Regions from separate parts of the Paenarthrobacter sp. TYUT067 genome, predicted to be linked through region 3. Evidence: riboswitches for the same ligand, from Rfam matches in the RefSeq annotation. Region 3 holds a riboswitch; each other region holds the start of a gene.
The links. A riboswitch is a leader RNA that binds a small molecule or an ion and turns the genes downstream of it on or off. The one in region 3 is predicted to bind thiamine pyrophosphate.
Positions count from the first base shown of each region.

Region 1: linked by a shared signal. The riboswitch ahead of thiC (phosphomethylpyrimidine synthase ThiC) and the one ahead of MOD31_RS10075 (ECF transporter S component) in region 3 are both predicted to bind thiamine pyrophosphate.
Region 2: linked by a shared signal. The riboswitch ahead of thiD (bifunctional hydroxymethylpyrimidine kinase/phosphomethylpyrimidine kinase) and the one ahead of MOD31_RS10075 (ECF transporter S component) in region 3 are both predicted to bind thiamine pyrophosphate.

Region 1 covers NZ_JAMOIT010000002.1:305,778-311,657, forward strand. The annotation lists gene ffh (signal recognition particle protein) at 1-496, shown strand, start outside; gene MOD31_RS02880 (alpha/beta fold hydrolase) at 565-1,287, shown strand; gene thiC (phosphomethylpyrimidine synthase ThiC) at 1,270-3,060, opposite strand; TPP riboswitch at 3,104-3,211, opposite strand; gene MOD31_RS02890 (amidohydrolase family protein) at 3,295-4,377, shown strand; gene MOD31_RS02895 (VOC family protein) at 4,456-5,328, shown strand; gene MOD31_RS02900 (hypothetical protein) at 5,419-5,871, shown strand.
Region 2 covers NZ_JAMOIT010000020.1:62,089-67,968, reverse strand. The annotation lists gene obgE (GTPase ObgE) at 1-1,236, opposite strand, end outside; gene rpmA (50S ribosomal protein L27) at 1,391-1,654, opposite strand; gene rplU (50S ribosomal protein L21) at 1,716-2,024, opposite strand; gene thiD (bifunctional hydroxymethylpyrimidine kinase/phosphomethylpyrimidine kinase) at 2,423-3,967, opposite strand; TPP riboswitch at 3,958-4,056, opposite strand; gene MOD31_RS17405 (Rne/Rng family ribonuclease) at 4,241-5,880, opposite strand, start outside.
Region 3 covers NZ_JAMOIT010000009.1:88,756-94,635, forward strand. The annotation lists gene MOD31_RS10065 (energy-coupling factor transporter transmembrane protein EcfT) at 1-310, opposite strand, end outside; gene MOD31_RS10070 (ABC transporter ATP-binding protein) at 307-1,914, opposite strand; gene MOD31_RS10075 (ECF transporter S component) at 1,914-2,534, opposite strand; TPP riboswitch at 2,610-2,746, opposite strand; gene MOD31_RS10080 (NUDIX hydrolase) at 2,977-3,654, shown strand; gene MOD31_RS10085 (DUF4235 domain-containing protein) at 3,690-3,950, shown strand; gene mnhG (monovalent cation/H(+) antiporter subunit G) at 4,010-4,402, opposite strand; gene MOD31_RS10095 (monovalent cation/H+ antiporter complex subunit F) at 4,392-4,670, opposite strand; gene MOD31_RS10100 (Na+/H+ antiporter subunit E) at 4,667-5,233, opposite strand; gene MOD31_RS10105 (Na+/H+ antiporter subunit D) at 5,230-5,880, opposite strand, start outside.

The DNA.
Region 1 (5,880 bases), on a different contig from region 3:
GCCGGGTGCGCAGAACATCCGTCAGCAGCTGGAGAACTTCGACGAAAAAGAGATCGACCGCGTTGAGGCGATCGTCCGCTCCATGACTCCGCATGAGCGTGTTGCTCCGAAGATCATCAACGGCTCACGCCGTGCCCGTATCGCCAGGGGTTCCGGTGTGCACGTGTCCGAGGTCAATGGCCTGTTGGAGCGGTTCGCGCAGGCCCAGAAGATGATGAAGAAGCTCGCTCAGGGCGGCGGCATGCCGGGTATGCCCGGGATGCCTGGTCTCGGTGGTCCTGGCGGCGGGCGCAAAAACGGGAAGAACGCCCCTAAGAAGAAGGCTCGTTCGGGCAACCCCGCAAAGGCGGCACAGGAACTGCGTGACGCTGAGGCCAAGCGGGCCAACGCGGCCTCGGCAGCACCCACGGGCGCGGCTTTTGGACAGGGTGCCGCGGACTTCGATCCGTCGTCCCTGAATCTCCCCAAGGGCTTCGACAAGTTCCTCGGAAAGTAAGTAGTGCTTCCCAAGGAGCCGGGATTTCCGGCCCTTGGGATGTCAGAGCCGTGGAATAGGCTGAACCAATGCATAAGCAGCGCGTAGTCTTCGTTCACGGCCTGGGCAGTTTCGGTGCTGCGGCATGGCCGAAGCAACATGGCATGGCCCTCGCTTATGATGCCCTCTTCCTTCGGCGGCACGGCTTTGATGCCGTCGCCGAACCAACGGAATCCAATGTGGCGGCGGACGTTGCCATTGTGATCAATGCCTTGATTGACTCCGGTGGAGGCCACATCGTGGCACACGAGCAAGGCGCCATCTCCGCCATGCTGGCAGCAATCGAACGCCCCGAGCTGGTGCATTCACTCACTTTGGTGGAGCCAGCATGTTTGTCCCTGACTGCTGAGCTTCCGGCTACGGGTTCCCACCGGGCACTCATGGAACCGCTGTTCGACGCCCGCACGCAGCTCAATGACGCCGATTACCAGCGTGAATATTTCCGCCGTGCTTTCTCTGCTGAAACGGGTGGGCTGGACACTGCGGAAGCCCGGCGTTCCGCCCGCAGGCTCAGGCTCCAGGCGCCACCATGGGAGGCCCCGCTCCACATTGTTCCCGGGGTTCCCACTTTGGTTCTCACCGGCGGATGGGAGCCGCTTTACGAGGAAATTGCCGGCTACCTCCAGGAAACCGGTGCCCTCCGCCGCGTGGCAGCGGGCGGACACCGGCCCCAGGATTCCGTTGATGGCGACCAGGCTATCCGCTCGTTCATCGCGGATGTGGGCCGGGCGATGTCAGTTCAGGCCTCCTGAGCTGCTGCCTTGGTTCGCGGGGACGTGAAGCTCCGGCAGGTACACCTTTCCCCCTGAAGCCAGGAACTCCTCGCTCTTTTCGCGCATCCCGTTATACATTCCTGCGATTGCAGCCTGGGATTCTGCCGAACCGTATTCGTCGCGGATGTCCTGGCTGATGCGCATCGAACAGAACTTAGGTCCGCACATGGAGCAGAAATGAGCGGTTTTTGCCGGTTCTGCCGGCAGCGTCTCGTCGTGGAAAGCTTCTGCGGTGACAGGGTCCAGGGACAAGGCGAACTGGTCCCTCCAGCGGAACTCGAACCGCGCCTTGGACAGCGCATCATCACGTTCATGAGCTCCCGGATGTCCCTTGGCGAGGTCAGCCGCGTGCGCCGCGATTTTGTACGTGATGACGCCAGTCTTGACGTCATCCTTGTTGGGCAGCCCCAAATGCTCCTTCGGAGTCACGTAACAGAGCATCGCGGTGCCGTAGCGTGCAATTTCCGTGGCGCCGATGGCCGAGGTGATGTGGTCATAGCCGGGGGCGATGTCGGTAACCAGTGGACCCAAGGTGTAGAACGGCGCACCCTTGCACAGTTCCTGCTGGCGCTCAACATTCTCCCGCACCAGGTGGAAGGGAATATGCCCGGGGCCTTCCACCATCACCTGGACGTCGAACTCCCACGCCCGCTGCGTCAGCTCTGCGAGGGTGTCCAACTCGGCGAACTGCGCGGCGTCGTTTGCGTCCGCAATGGAACCGGGACGCAGCCCGTCTCCCAAGGAGAACGCGACATCGTACCGGGCAAAGATTTCGCAGAGCTCGTCAAAGTGCGTGTAAAGAAAGTTCTCCCTGTGGTGCGCCAGACACCAACCGGCCATGATGGACCCGCCGCGCGAAACGATGCCCGTGACCCGGTTGGCGGTCAACGGCACGTACCTCAGCAAAACGCCCGCATGGATGGTCATATAGTCCACGCCTTGCTCGCATTGCTCAATGACGGTATCGCGGAAGATTTCCCACGTCAGCTTGTTGGCCTCGCCGTTAACCTTTTCAAGGGCCTGATAGATAGGGACTGTTCCGATCGGGACAGGTGAGTTGCGGATGATCCATTCACGCGTCGTGTGGATGTCGTCCCCCGTGGAGAGATCCATCACCGTGTCAGCGCCCCACTTGGCAGCCCACTGCAGCTTGTCCACTTCCTCGGCGATGGAGCTGGTGACCGCTGAGTTTCCGATGTTGGCGTTGATCTTGACCAGGAAAGCTTTGCCGATGATCATTGGTTCGGATTCGGGGTGGTTGATGTTGTTCGGGATGATCGCCCTTCCCGCGGCAACTTCGCTGCGGACGAGTTCAACATCGCAGTTCTCCCGCAAGGCGACGAACTGCATTTCAGGAGTTACTACTCCCTGCTTCGCGTAGTACATCTGCGTGACAGTCCTACCTTCCACGGCGCGGCGCGGCACGGGTTGCGCGCCCTTCCACTCCGCTGACGCTGCCCCACGCCGGACCGCGGACTTGCCGTCGTCGAGCAGGCTCCGCTGCCGACCGGAATAGGCTTCCGTATCTCCGCGGGCTTCGATCCACGGTGCACGGAACGGCTCCAACCCCACCACCGGATCGCTGCCCGGGCCTGCTGTTCGGTAAACCTGCAAAGGTGGATTGGCTTGCCCGTTGGGGGAGGGCTCCAAGGCGATCGCGGTGACGGGGACGCGTATGCCGTTGTCCGGATCTTCCAGCCACGCCAACGAGTGGGACTGCAACGATTGCGTGACGGACTGTTTTTGGTCCATGCCGAACTGATTTTGGACAGGGCTGTGCTGTGTTTCTGCGGTGCTCAAGGGAATACTCACTTCCTTCGCCGGCATTACCCGGACAGGTTCAACGGTCGCAGACTGCATCAGTCCGATCTCAGCCCCTGCAAGGGCTCCCGTGTGGTCGTAGACGAAGCTACCACAGCTACGAACCACCGCCCAGTCACATGGTGGGAACCGGCTCTGCCATGCCACCCCGGCTACGCTTTTGCCATGGCCAACATCATCGAATTCAGTGGACCCGTGCTCGTCTCGGCGGACGAAGAGCGCCAGGGGCTATGGTCAGTGGACGGCACCTTGACGTTCCAGCGTCCCGCTTCTGCGCCGGACAGAGTGCTGAACGGTTGGGTCCTGCCGGGTTTGGTTGACGCTCACTGCCATGTCGGACTCGGTGTTGGAGGAGCCGTTGATGAGCACGCCACGCTGGCCCAAGCCCAAGCAGACCTCGACGCCGGGACGCTGTTAATCCGCGATTGCGGATCGCCCTCGGACACCCGCTGGGTACAGCAGCGATCGGACTTGCCCCGCTTGATCCGTTCAGGCCGGCATATTGCGCGGAGCCGGCGGTACCTCCGCGGCCTGGGGCATGAAATTGAGCCCGCTGAACTGGTTGAGACCGTACGAAAGGAAGCCCGGGACGGCGATGGCTGGGTGAAACTAGTGGGCGATTGGATAGATCGCGACGTCGGTGACCTCGCGGTTTCCTTCCCGGCCAGGACCGTGAAGGATGCCATCTCAGCGGCGCATGATGAAGGTGCCAGGGTCACGGCTCACTGTTTCGCTGAGGACACCATTGACGACATGCTCGATGCCAATATCGATTGCATTGAGCACGCTACCGGTCTCCTCCCGAGGCACCTTCCCCGCTTGGTGGAGCAGTCGGTGCCGATTGTTCCAACGTTGGTCAATATCGCTACCTTTCCCGATATTGCCGCGCAGGCAGAGCCAAAGTTTCCGAAGTACGCGGACCACATGCTGCGTCTGTGGGAGCGTCGCCATGAGCGTGTGTTGTCGGCCTTCGAAGCGGGGGTTTCGATCTATGCCGGGACTGATGCCGGCAGCGTCATCAGGCACGGCCGGATTGCGGAGGAGATGAAGGAACTGCACGACGCCGGCCTTCCGCCGGCGGCGGTCCTGAACGCCGCATCCTGGGGTGCCCGTGCGTGGCTGGGAGCCGAGGGCATCAGTGAAGGGGCCAGCGCCGACGTCGTGCTCTGCAGTGAGGATCCGCGGCGTCAGCTGCGGACTATGGACGAACTCCGGCACATCGTGATTCGAGGGAACGTCGTGCGTTAGGAATAAATTGAAGCTTCAAGTAATTTAGATAGGTAAGAAGGTGCCGATAAGCGGCCACCTCGGAACCGGGAGCTTCACATGACCTCATCATCCAGCCAGGATCTTCTGCCTGCCGAACTCACCATGGGCACCGTCATGCTCAAGGTGGGCGACATGAAGGTCATGAGTGACTACTACCAGCGGGCCCTTGGCCTGGACGTGGTGGCCGAGCAAGACGGCGGGCTGTATTTGGGGCGTGTCGGCAAGCCGGTCGTCCACCTCGCTCCCGCGGCTGGCCTGCAGATTCCGGGTCGGGGCGAAGCCGGCCTGTTCCACACGGCCATTCTGTTCGAGGACCAGCCCTCATTGGCCGCCACCATTGCCACGGCAGCCGAATACGAACCCCGCGCGTTCGCAGGCAGCGCCGATCATTTGGTCAGTGAAGCGTTCTACTTCACCGACCCCGAAGGCAACGGCATTGAGCTGTACTACGACAAGCCCCGTGACCTCTGGAAGTGGGATGGCAAGAACGTTGTCATGGACAACGTTGCTCTCCCGCCGCAGCGATTCCTGCAGCAGCACCTGAGTGAAGCTGCCGTGACCGGGCAGCGTGAGTCGGCGGCCGGCGTCGGGCACGTTCACCTGCAGGTGGGTGACGTGGAGACCGCGCAAAAGTTCTACGTTGAAACCCTGGGCTTCGAGCGCACCGCAGGCTGGCACGGCCAGGCGCTTTTCGTCTCCGCGGGCGGCTACCACCACCACATGGCCATGAACGTCTGGAACAGCCGTGGAGCGGGCCCGCGAAAGGACACGCTGGGCCTGGGGGAGGTCCTGATTCAAGTCCCCGGCGCCGATGACGTGGCCGCGCTTGCTGATCGCCTCAAGGTTGCCGGTGTGCAGAGCCACCATACCGGTGCCGAGCTGCGCTTTGATGATCCTTGGCGGAACAAGCTGCGCGTCACCGTGCGCTGAGGACCAGTCCGCGCCCCCGGCTGCACTAGGCTTGGCATGACGGCACGGAACCTCCGGGATCCTGTGCCGCCGCCCCGTCAGCACGAAGGAATGAGAGTACTTTCCATGGGCTTTGCCGAAGTTTTTGTAGCCACCCACGATGAAGCGCTCAAGCGGGCTGCAGCCTTGGAGAAGGGTGCAGGTGTAACCGGCCCGGCCGTTCGGATTGACGGCATCACCGATTTCGAAGTCGAACAACTGGGCGACCTCGCAGGACAGGCTGTTCACGCCGCCGGAGCTGACTACGAGCTTGCCCTGGTTGACGTCACAAGCGACGCCCTCCTGGGTGTCCCTGAAGCCATGGTGCGGGCCCTTGCCGAACTGCTCACCTATGAGAGCGAAGGCGACGCCAACGTTCTTGACGACGTTGCCGCTGCATGGGCTGAACAGGACGATATGCCTTTCGATGCCGCGCAATCGCGCCAGTATGTCCAGCAGTTGGCTGCCCTCGCGACGGACGTCGAGAAGGCGGAGCGCGCCGGGCTTTACGTCTGGTCCGAATGACGCCCCTGT
Region 2 (5,880 bases), on a different contig from region 3:
ACGATCGGCAAGGTAGCCAATGGCTTCCTCGTTGGTGAAGTCAGTCTGCTTGACCCAGCGCACAGGCTTTTCACCCAATACGCGGAACAGGGGCTCGAGGTTCTTCTCCTCGCGGCGGATTTTGAATCCGGACTCGTTGACGGCGCGCGGACGCAGGACGGGAGGTGCCACCTTGGGAGGCGCGGTCTGCACGGCGTTACGTGCTGCTTGGACGATCTCAGCCATGGCAAAGCCGAGCTGACGCAAACCTTCGTGGCTTGTTGCCGAGACTTCAAAAACTCGGTATCCGCGGGCTTCAAGGTCCGGACGGACGAACTCGGCCATATCCTTGCCGTCAGGAAGATCCACCTTGTTGAGGACTACCAACTTGGGGCGCTCATTCAGTGGCACCACTTCACCGTCAACGCCGGCATAGCTCATGTCTACCGCGTACTTCTCGAGTTCGGCTTCGATGATGGCGAGGTCGGAAAGGGGATCACGGTCTGATTCAAGGGTTCCGCAATCAAGGACGTGAACCAGCGCAGCGCAGCGCTCTACGTGCCGCAGGAAGTTATGGCCCAAGCCCTTGCCTTCGCTGGCGCCTTCGATCAGGCCGGGAACATCGGCGATGGTGAAGCGCACGTCGCCGGCCTGCACCACACCAAGGTTGGGAATGAGGGTGGTGAAGGGATAGTCGGCAATCTTGGGCCGGGCAGCAGACATGGCCGCAATGAGGCTCGACTTACCGGCAGAGGGGAAACCGACCAAGGCGATGTCTGCGATGGACTTCAGTTCCAGGACGATGTCGCTGGATTCACCTTCGATGCCCAGCAGGGCAAAGCCCGGCGCCCGGCGCTTCTGCGATGAAAGGGATGCGTTGCCGAGGCCGCCTTGGCCACCAGCGGCCGCAATGTACTCAGTGCCCTCGCCAACGAGGTCAGCCAGGACTTCGCCGTCCTTGGTCTTGACCACGGTGCCATCGGGCACGGGAAGAATCAGGGTTTCACCGTTCTTGCCGCCTCGCCAGTCACCCATGCCTGGGCCGCCGTTGGTGGCGTGGCGGTGGGGAGCGTGGTGGTAGTCGAGCAGCGTTGTGGTCTGGGCGGAGACGCGAAGGATGACATCGCCACCGTTGCCGCCGTTGCCGCCGTCAGGGCCGCCGAGGGGCTTGAACTTCTCACGCTTGACAGAGACACAGCCGTGGCCGCCGGTTCCGCCGGATACGTGCAGGACTACCCGGTCTACAAAGCTCGCCACGTGGATCTCCTCAGTTGCTGTCTTACAGCGTTTGTTGCTGTTGCCAGCGCTGTTGCAAAAACCAGTGCGCTACGGCGCCCTAGTCGATTGTAATGCGGTTAAAAGAACGGTGGAGCGGGCCGTTTGGCCCGCTCCACCGGTTCAGAACTTGTTGTTACTCTGCAGCTGCAGCAGCAACAATGTTCACTACGCGACGGCCGCGGCGAGTACCAAACTCAACCGCACCGGCCTGCAGTGCGAACAGGGTGTCGTCGCCACCGCGACCGACGCCTGCACCCGGGTGGAAGTGGGTTCCACGCTGGCGAACGATGATCTCGCCAGCGGAAACTACCTGACCACCGAAACGCTTGACGCCCAGGTACTGAGCGTTGGAGTCACGACCGTTGCGAGTGGAACTCGCGCCTTTTTTGTGTGCCATGTGAAATGCCTGCCTCTAAATTTCTGGGGAAACTGAAAAACCTGAACAGCGGTAACGAAAGTTACGCGATGCTGGTGATCTTGATCTTGGTCAGTTCCTGACGGTGACCCTGACGCTTCCGGTAGCCGGTCTTGTTCTTGAACTTCTGGATGACGATCTTCGGACCACGGAGGTCTTCGAGGATCTCAGCCGTGACCTTGACGTTGGCCAGTTCCGCAGCAGCGGAAGTGACCTTGTCGCCGTCAACCAGGAGCAATGCGGGCAGCTCAAGCGTGCTACCGGCTCCACCGGGGACGCGGTTCAGCGTTACGTAGTCTCCAACGGAAACTTTTTCTTGGCGGCCGCCTGCGCGGACAATCGCGTACACCACTTGGGTACTCACTTCTCTCGACGTTTATTACAAAATTTGCGTGCGGAACCTTGAACCGGAATCAGGCCTGGTTCGCGCTGTGCCTCAACGCCGTGGACTTCTGATCGAAGCCCGCGAGTCATCCCATGAACAATTCCAAGGGGCATAACCCAAGTGTTGGCGTAAGCACCGAAGATCAAGATTACGCTAGTTTGACCTTCGTCTGCAAATGAGGCCGAGTCCGGAGGCTACCTCGTGACTTGCGTCACCAGTTGATACGGACTCTCCCGGCACCGTGCCCATACAGCCTACCGTGTTTGCGCGAGATTAACGCGATTCGGCCAGCGACGCGCGGAAGTGTCCCCGCAATCGCATCTAATCCGCCCAAGGGAACCCTGCCAAAGTGACGCCCGGCAAACTCAGGCAAACAGCCTGGGAGCATCGAAGAATGCGGTCTCGTAACGGCAGGACTGGGTGAAGGCCTCCATCATCGCGGCCCTCTCCGTATCAGAAGCCGCGACCGCCGCAGCATCCGTGAGGCTGATCGCTTTCCGCGTTGCCGCGGCGAAGTCCTCGTCAGCGTAGGTCGTCAGCCAGTCGGCATACGCATGGTCCGCCGCGGCGCCCGCATTCAGGTAATTGGCATGGAGCTGCCGCCCCACCTCCGCGTACAACCAGAAGCAAGGAAGTATTGCGGCGAGAACCACGGCGTAACTGCCGGAAGCGGACGTTGCCAGCAAATGGTCCACGTAGGACTTGGTGACCGGCCCCAGTGCGGTCGGCGCTTCACGGCTGCTTAGCCACGTCCTGTGCAACTCCGACTCTACCTCCAGGCATTGCTGCGATGACCTGGCCCAGAACAGTTGCTCTTCTTCCGTGGGGGCCAGGGCGCCGGCACGTGCCAAGACCCGGGAGTACCCGTTGAGGTAGATCGCATCCTGGGCGAGGTAGTAAGTGAAATCACGTTCTGGGAGTTCTCCGGATTGGAGTTGCTGAATAAAGGGAAGTCCATGAATGGATTCGAGTTCCGGAACGGCCGCCTCCCACAAAGCCGCAGCGAAGGCGCCCGGGGCTGACGCTCGCTGGAGGTGATGGAAGTGATGCACCGGACCGTTCCCCCGGCCTACCTGGAGTTCCGCCGAGGCTGTCAAAGCTCCGAGTAGCCAGGGCTTTACTTCCCGCAGTGATGTTTCCCAGTTGCCCGTGCGGGCCTGGACGGTGGCCAGGGCGGACGAAAGAGAGCAACCGGTTCCGTGGCTGTTGCGCGTCGCCACGCGGGGACCTGATACCTCCACAACATCCCGTGACAAAAGCCCTGTGGTGTTCACCAAGGCATCCGGGCATTCCGGGCCCGGCAAGTGGCCACCCTTGACCAGAACTGTGTTTCCGTACTCCGCAGCAAGCCGCTTGCCTTGCTCCAGTGCCGAAGCCCAGTCTGCTGCCTCAGGCTCCCCCAGCAGCATGGCAAGCTCAGGAACATTGGGAGTAATGAGGTGGGCCAGGGGTAGCAGTGAACGCAGGGCATTCTCCGCGGACTCCCGCAGCAGCCGGTCGCCACTGGTGGCCACCATCACCGGATCAAGAACCACGACGGCGGGGCGCACCTCTTCGAGCCAGTCCCGGACCTGGGCAATGACGGCAGCATCGCCGAGCATTCCGATCTTGACGGCATCAACGATGATGTCGCCGCTAATTGCTTCCAGTTGTTGACGCAGGAAATGCGCCGGAGGGACGTGGACTGCGCTCACCCCCACTGTGTTTTGCGCGGTGAGAGCCGTAATGGCAGTCATGCCGTACCCACCCAACGCTGCAATGCTCTTCAGGTCCGCCTGAATTCCGGCACCGCCGGAAGGGTCCGAACCGGCAATAGTGAGAACGCGCGGGACCTGGCGGGCTGACGTGTGAGCGTCCAGCGGGTATACCGAGTGGAGCGGGTACACAGATGAATGTAGTGATGCAGCCATGAGGACATCCCTTCGCCGGTGCTAACCGGACAGGTTCAACGGGTCTGGATCTCAGCCGGGCCCATCGCCCGGCACCCCGTGTCAGTCCCCTAGCCTAGCCGGGAAGCCTGGTGCTGCAGGTACCGAACCATCCGGGAGCCCGGATGTGACCGTGGAACGCGTCCCCCGCCAAGGATTCAACGCAACGTAAAAAGGGCCCTGCGCTCCCGCCAGATGCAGGTAGCGCAGGGCCCTTTGAGCCGATGTTGGCCGCGGAGAGCGGCTCGGCCGTGACTAAAGCTCCGAGGCTGGAACCCCGACTCCTAGAATGATGGGCTCGGAGGCCGGCGCCTTCTTGACTGGCTCCACGGGCGCCTTGGCCTCATGGGACGAGCCCTGGGGGGCCGAGGCCGTCACCACATGGTGCTCGACGCTGGTTTCATTGGCCGCACCCTGAGCCCGGCTGGCACTGCGGTTGCGACGACCACGACGACCCCGCGGAGATGCCGAAGCCTCAGGATCTTCCTCAACCCGCGCCGGTGCGTCAGCCTTCCGGGCCACAGCAGGCTCCTGTACGGCCAGCGGAGCGGGTTGTTCCTCAGATGCCGGAGCGGCGCCAAGGTGGGAGAACGCTTCTGCCAGGAGGTCCAGGCTCATGGCAGGCTTGTTTGCCTGCGGTTCCTCGTGATGCTCCACGAACGGCAACGCAACTTCTTCTCCGCCGAAGCGCAGGACCGGAGTGGACCTGGCTTCCTGGGCGGCTGCATCGCGGTTGGCGGCTTCATGTGCTGATGCCCCCGCTTCGTTGCCGGCTGAGGTTCCAGATCCGGCGTCGGCCGTCCCTTGGTGTTGGCCGGCCGCCCGTGCCTGCTCTTCTGCACGGTGAACTTCGTCGTCGTGCAGGTGCGCGGCGTGCGCCGCAGCGGCAATGGTTGCCAGGGCAGCCCTGGTGGCCTCCGCCTTGGCCTGCCGGGCAGGATCCTGCGGTTCAGTCGGGGTCGCGGGGGCAACCGGGGTAGTCGTCGTCGTATGGACCTGTGCAGGGGTTTCGGCTACGGCCTGTCCCCCACCCTTCCCGCGGCGGCGTTTGCGTTCCGTCCGTGCAGCGGGCTGCTGTACCTCGGAGTGCGGGCGGTGTTGCTCGGCTGCCACCACGTTGGCGCGCCGGTGTTCAACGGGCTCGTCATGAGTGACGACGCCACGTCCGGCGCAATGCTCACACTGCTCACCGAATACCTCAAGAAGGCCGGTGCCCATGCGCTTACGTGTCATCTGGACCAAGCCCAGGGACGTCACCTCGGCCACTTGGTGCTTGGTGCGGTCCCGGCCCAGGCACTCCACCATGCGTCGCAGGACGAGGTCGCGGTTGGATTCGAGGACCATGTCGATGAAGTCGATGACGATGATGCCGCCGATGTCGCGCAGACGGAGCTGGCGCACCACTTCCTCGGCCGCTTCAAGGTTGTTTTTGGTGACCGTTTCTTCAAGGTTTCCACCGCTGCCGGTGAATTTGCCGGTGTTGACGTCCACCACAGTCATGGCCTCGGTACGGTCGATGACCAACGAACCACCGGACGGGAGGAAGACCTTACGTTCCAGGGCTTTATGGATCTGCTCGTCGATGCGCCATGCAGCGAAGATGTCCTGATCCTTGGTCCACTTTTCGAGGCGGCCCACCAGATCAGGGGCAACGTAGGTTACGTATGCCTCGATGGTGTCCCAGGCGTCGTCACCGGAGACGATCAGCTTGGAGAAGTCCTCATTGAAGACATCACGGACCACCTTGATAGTGAGGTCCGGTTCGCCGTACAGCAGTTCAGGGGCAAGGACCTTGGTGGAGGAGGCCTGACCTTCGATGCCTTCCCACTGGGCACGCAGACGGTTGATGTCGTGCGTCAGCTCTTCTTCCGACGCACCCTCAGCGGCTGTGCGGA
Region 3 (5,880 bases):
AACCTTCACTGATGGACCAGAGTCCGACGTCGAGCAGCACAGCTCCGCTGTCCGCCGCCACAATCGCGGTGCTCCAGCCGCCGATCGCTGCCGCGATGATCAGGGGCCAGGCCCGCTGCCACAGAAGCCTGAGAGTGAGTCCGGCCAGTGGAAAGAGCGCCAGTTCCGCAACCAGTGCTGTGGAGGCCGAGACCCAGTCGATGGACAGGGCCAGCACCAAGGAAATCAGGAAAACGGATACGAACTTGGCCAACGGGTTGGCTTTGGTCAGGAGGGCATGGTTCCCGCGCAGGTTCAAGGCGTCCCTCATGCTGCACCCGCTTCCTGACGTGTGGCTTCACCCTGTTGGACCGGGCCGAGCCGCAATTCCGTTCCGCCGAGTACGGCACTGAATTCCTGATCGTGGGTCACGGAGACCACCGCGGTTCCAGCGTCCAGCAGCTCGGAAAGGAACGACGCCAGTTCTGCCCAGGTGTTGGCGTCCTGACCGAACGTGGGCTCGTCCAGGACAAGCACTTTCGGATGGGCCGCGAGCACCGTGGCCACCGAGAGCCGCCGCTTCTCCCCGCCGGACAACGTGTACGGGTTGGCATCCACCAAGTGCGTCAACCGCAACCGCTCCAGCAGTTCATCCACGCGTTCCTCGCCGTGGCCAAGATGCTTTGGACCAAACATGAGCTCATCCAGGACGTTGCCTGTGACGAACTGGTGCTCAGGTTCCTGGAAAACCGTGCCAATGCGGGAGATCAACTGCTCGGCTTTCCACTTGTACGGGTCAATACCGGCACCCTGGGAAAGGTCGACGGCGGCACTGACCTTGCCGTCCACCGGCGCAAGAAGGCCGGCGAACGTGAGCGCGAAAGTGGATTTGCCGGCACCGTTCGGACCCGTGATGGTCAGCGCTTGGCCTGCCCTGACCTGTGCACTGATGCCCGTTTGAACCGGCACGGGTGGGATGGTCTTGAACCTCTTGCGTCGTGGCTTTTCCCGGGAAACTGCGAGGTCCTGCGCCGCGAGGAGGAGCTGCGCGGTGTGGGGTTCGGCGTGGGGATCATTCCGCCGTTCCCGGGTCGCCGGAACATATCCCGGCACCCAGACGCCGGCTGACATCAGCATGGTGCGGGCTTCAGAAAGTACCTGGTCCGGCGGCCCGTCCAAGAGGACGCCCCCTGTAGCCCGGCCCGCTCCCAAGCCGTCCGAGCCCGCCGCCTTTGTTGACCCTGGCTGCAGGACCACAATCCGGTCCACCAGGTCCTTCCACACGGACACTCGGTGTTCCACCACAACAAGGGTGGCGCCGGTCTTGTCCAGGCACCGCCCTACCGCATCCCGGACCTCCAGAACGCCCGCCGGGTCCAAGTTTGCTGTTGGTTCGTCCAGCAGGATCAGGCCGGGTCGCATCGCCAAAATGCCGGCCAGCGCCAGGCGCTGCTTCTGTCCACCGGAGAGTGCCGCCGTCGGGTGATCCAACGCCAAACCGCCGCCTGCCGCGGTACGCAACCCCACGTCGTCGAGCGCTTCATGGACGCGTTCCCAGATCTCGTCCCTTGGGACGGCGAGGTTCTCCGCGCCGAAGGCGACGTCGTCACCCACGCGCGAGAGGACCACCTGTGTCTCAGGGTCCTGCTGCATCAGCCCGGCCCGGCCACGCTGCTCGCGGGGCGCGACGCCGTCAATCAGCAGGGAGCCGGTCTCATCCGAGTCGTCTTCCTCGTCCCCCAGAACCCCGGCAAGGGCATGCAGGAGCGTGGACTTGCCCGCACCCGAAGGACCCAGCAGCAGCACGCGCTCCCCCGGTTCAATCCGAAGGTCCAGGCCCTCAATGGCAGCTTGGGCCCGGCCTGCATGCCGCCACCCCCAGCCCTCGGCGGAGATGGCAGCAGGCTGCACCGCGCCGCTAAGTGTCGCGGACATCAGTTGAAGACTGGCTCCGAAGCGGCCTTGCGCGAGGCAAAGGAGCTCAGCACCCCGGTCTTGGCCAGCCCGCGCGTCGCAATCCACGAGAGTGCGCCCGCGATGATCGCCCCGGAGATCGTGGTGAAGGTGATGTAGGCCAGCTTGTCGATGGCCTCGTAAGCGATGTTCCAGCCCCAGGGCAGGAAGGAGTCGTTTAGGCCGCAGAAGAGACCCGCGCCGGCGCCCGCAAGGAGAGCAGTGGGCAGGTTGAACTTCTTGTACCGGAACGCCGCGAAGATGAGTTCGGCGCCCAGGCCCTGCAAAATGCCGGAGATGAGCACCGTGGTGCCGTACTGCGAACCCATGATGAGCTCACCCGTGGCGGCAACAGCCTCGCAGAACAGCGCTGCACCCGGCTTGCGGATAATGAGCATGCCCAGGACCGCAGGGATCATCCAGCCGCCGGCGATCAGACCGGTGAGCGGCGGATACGTCGCATTCATGGGGATGGAGACCAGTGCGGCGCCCTGGGACCATGCCCAGAAAATCACGCCGCCGGCAATGGCGATCAAAGCCGCCACAACAATGTCTACAACACGCCAGTTATAACTGGTCTTCTTCACGTTTACCGTGGTCATTTTCTGCCTCCTGAGGTTACAGGAGGGGAAAGTGCTACCCGTCATCCAGCTGGCCTGCGCCGCCCGGATCCGGACACTCTGAGAAGCTCGACTCCCTTGCGCCGGTACTAACCGGATCAGGTTCGAGGGTCTGCGGCTATCCGCACTCTCAGCGCCCTCGCGTCTCCTGCATCTCTGCAGAGTCCGACGGCGGCGCTCCCCTGTCGTTATCAAATCTGCCCTGATGGGCTGGTTCAGTTTACACCTGAGTCCGCGGCGGGCGCTGGTCCGTTGGGCGGCATTCAGTCACAATCAGCCGCGGCGGAGCACAGTGCTGACCCCCGTGCGCGTTGCGAGGCCCACTCTGCACCCTAAACCCACACCATTCCATGCACACCGGGCCACACAACGGGACCTGAGAGAATGAACCAGCAGACTTCACCGCGGCAAAGGGGCACACGTCATGACGAACCTTCCCACCACCCATAGCGCTGTGCCCCAACCACGTCTGGCCGCAAGCGTCATCCTGCTCCGTGATGCCCCTGCCGGGCTCGAAGCCTTCGTCCAACACAGGGTCAGCACCATGGACTTCGCGGCCGGAATGGTGGTCTTCCCGGGAGGACGTGTGGACTCCGCGGACGGGTCCGGGTGGGACTACCCGGAGGAATTGCTTCAACGCCACGCGTCAGAATGGAACCAGAGCTCCGTGGGCGCGGATCCTGCCGAAGCCGTGAGGAACGCCGGGAGAATACTCACTGCGGCCATCCGCGAAGTTCAGGAGGAGGCCGGGCTCACCATCGAAGCCGGACACCTCCGCCCGTGGGCCAACTGGATCACGCCCGCGGACATGCCCAAGCGCTTCGACACCTTCTTCTACATTGCCAAGCCAACAGCTGGTGCTACGCCCCAACACCAAACAACCGAGGCTTGGCAATCATTGTGGATGCCTGTGGCGGAGATTCTTGCAGCGGAAGCGGCCGGCACTTTGAAGTTGATGCCGCCAACCTATTACCTCCTCAAGGAACTTGCCGGGTTCGGAACAGTTGACCAGGTTTGGACGGCCGAGCACAGCGTCGTCCCGGTGCTGGCGCCGGTGGGCTCCATGGCAGCGTTCCTTAAGGAGCGGGAAAACCGTCGCTAACGCGTGCGATGGGTGTAGCCAGCTAGGCTGGGGACATGAACCTCTTCTTTAAGCTGATCGGTGCCGGAGTAAGCCTCGGGGCAGGCTTCGTGGGCACCAAACTCGTCAACAAAGGGTGGGAAAAGGCAACAGGCAACAAGCCGCCCCTGGGTCATGACGACGCAGAAACCAGCCTGCGCTCGGCCTTAACCTTCGCTTTGATCTCCGCCTTTGTCAGCACGCTCATCCAAGTCCTGGCGAGCCGGGGCACCCAGCGGGCCATCGCGCGCTTCGCCAAGAGCCACGACATCGTCTAGGCATCCAAACCACGACGCCGGGTCACCTGCAGGTGACCCGGCGTTCGTCGTTGCTGCTGCTAGCTGTCGCTCCGCGGTTCCTGGCCGGCAGCCGCCCTTTGGACCACGGCCTCCAGTTCATCCTTGGTGAGCTTCTCCCGGTGTCCATGTTTGGTGCGGTAGGCAGAACGGCCAACCATGTGAGCTGACACTGGTGCTGTGAGGAGCTGGAAGATCCATGCCACCAACAGAACCGGCCACACCCACCATGTCCGCATCTGAAGTCCAATCGCGGCCAGCATGAGGAACAGACCCAGGACCTGCGGTTTGGTGGCTGCGTGCATGCGGCTCATGAGGTCCGGGAACCTCAACAAGCCAATGGCTGCGCCCAGGGACATCAGCGCGCCCACCACCAGGAACACCGCGGTGACAGCATCAATGACGGAGTCAAGGCCCGAAGCGTCAGGATTCATTGCTCTGTTCCCTTCGCTCGGCCACGAACCTTGCAACGGTCACCGAGCCAATAAAACCGATCACTGCCAGAGCCACCAGCAGCATCAGGTTGTTCAGGTGCTTGTTCAGCGCCATGTCAATCGCCAAGGCAGCGCCCAGGATGGCCAGCAAAACATCTGATGCCAGAACACGGTCCAGAAGGGACGGACCGACGGCGATGCGGACAATCGCACCTGCGGCCGCCAGGCTGAGGATGACGGCGGTAACCACCAGAACTACTTCCTTCACAGCGCCGCCCCTTCCAGCCCTGGCCGTTGTTCGGCCTTGAGCGCCTCGACTTCTTCGCGTGTACCCATAATGCGGATCAATCCTGCTTCGATGTCTTGGGTTTCCTGACGAATTTTGTCGATATCCGCCTCTTCATAAATGTTCAGTGCGTGCAGGTACAGCGTGGAAGTGGAGCGGTCCACCTCCACCACCAGGGAGCCTGGGATCAACGAGATCACGTGGCCGGTGGCCGTCACCATGAGGTCGGAATGGCTCCGCAACGGAACGGCGACGACGGCGCTGCGGACCTTGGGCCCTTTTGCGACAGCCAGGTACAGCACCAGGAAGCTCGCTGCCACCACTTTGGCGAGGAACATCAGCGCAAAGGGAATGGCGCGAAGAATGTTGAACCTGCCGCTGAGCTCGACGGGCGGAAGGTAGAAGAACTTGGCCACCAGCACGGCAATCAAGGCGCCGAACAGGAGATTCCCGGGGCTGAAGTCCCGCCACAGGGCACCCCATACGATCACCAACCAGATGAGCAGCGGCAGTTCCGTGCGGAACGAGATCGGTTTACGGCTCATTTGGCATCCCCCGTCTGCACGTCATCCCTTCGAACCAGCGGCGGCACCACAACCGAATCTCCGAGGACCGAGTGAATATAGGCCGAACGGTCCAGCATGATTCCTGCGGAGCCGTCAGCGACCTTGAACAACGGGCCTGCAAAGACGGTCAGTGCCACGCCGAACACCACCAGTCCAGCTGTGGATCCCACCATGGTCCGTGGAAGTACTCCCACGTTCCCGGGCGTTTTTAGCACGGGGTCCGGATACTCAGCGTCCTCGGGCCTGCGCCAGAACGCCCTGTTCCAGACACGGGCGATCGCCAGCAGTGTCAGCAGGCTGGTGACCACGCCGCCCACCACCAACGTGATCGCCAACGGCGTCCCCAGCTCCACACCTGCTTGCAACAACCCCAGCTTTCCCAGGAAGCCGGAGAACGGCGGAATGCCCGCCAGGTTCATCGCGGGGATAAAGAACAACAAGGCCAGCAGCGGGGAGAGCTTGGCCAAGCCACCCAAGCGGTCTATGGACGAGCTGCCACCACGCCGCTCAATGAGGCCGGTGACCAGGAACAAACTGGTCTGGACGGTGATGTGGTGGGCTACGTAGAAGACCGCGGCGCCCAAACCTGCCACTGAGCTCATGGCCAGGCCAAACACCATGTAACC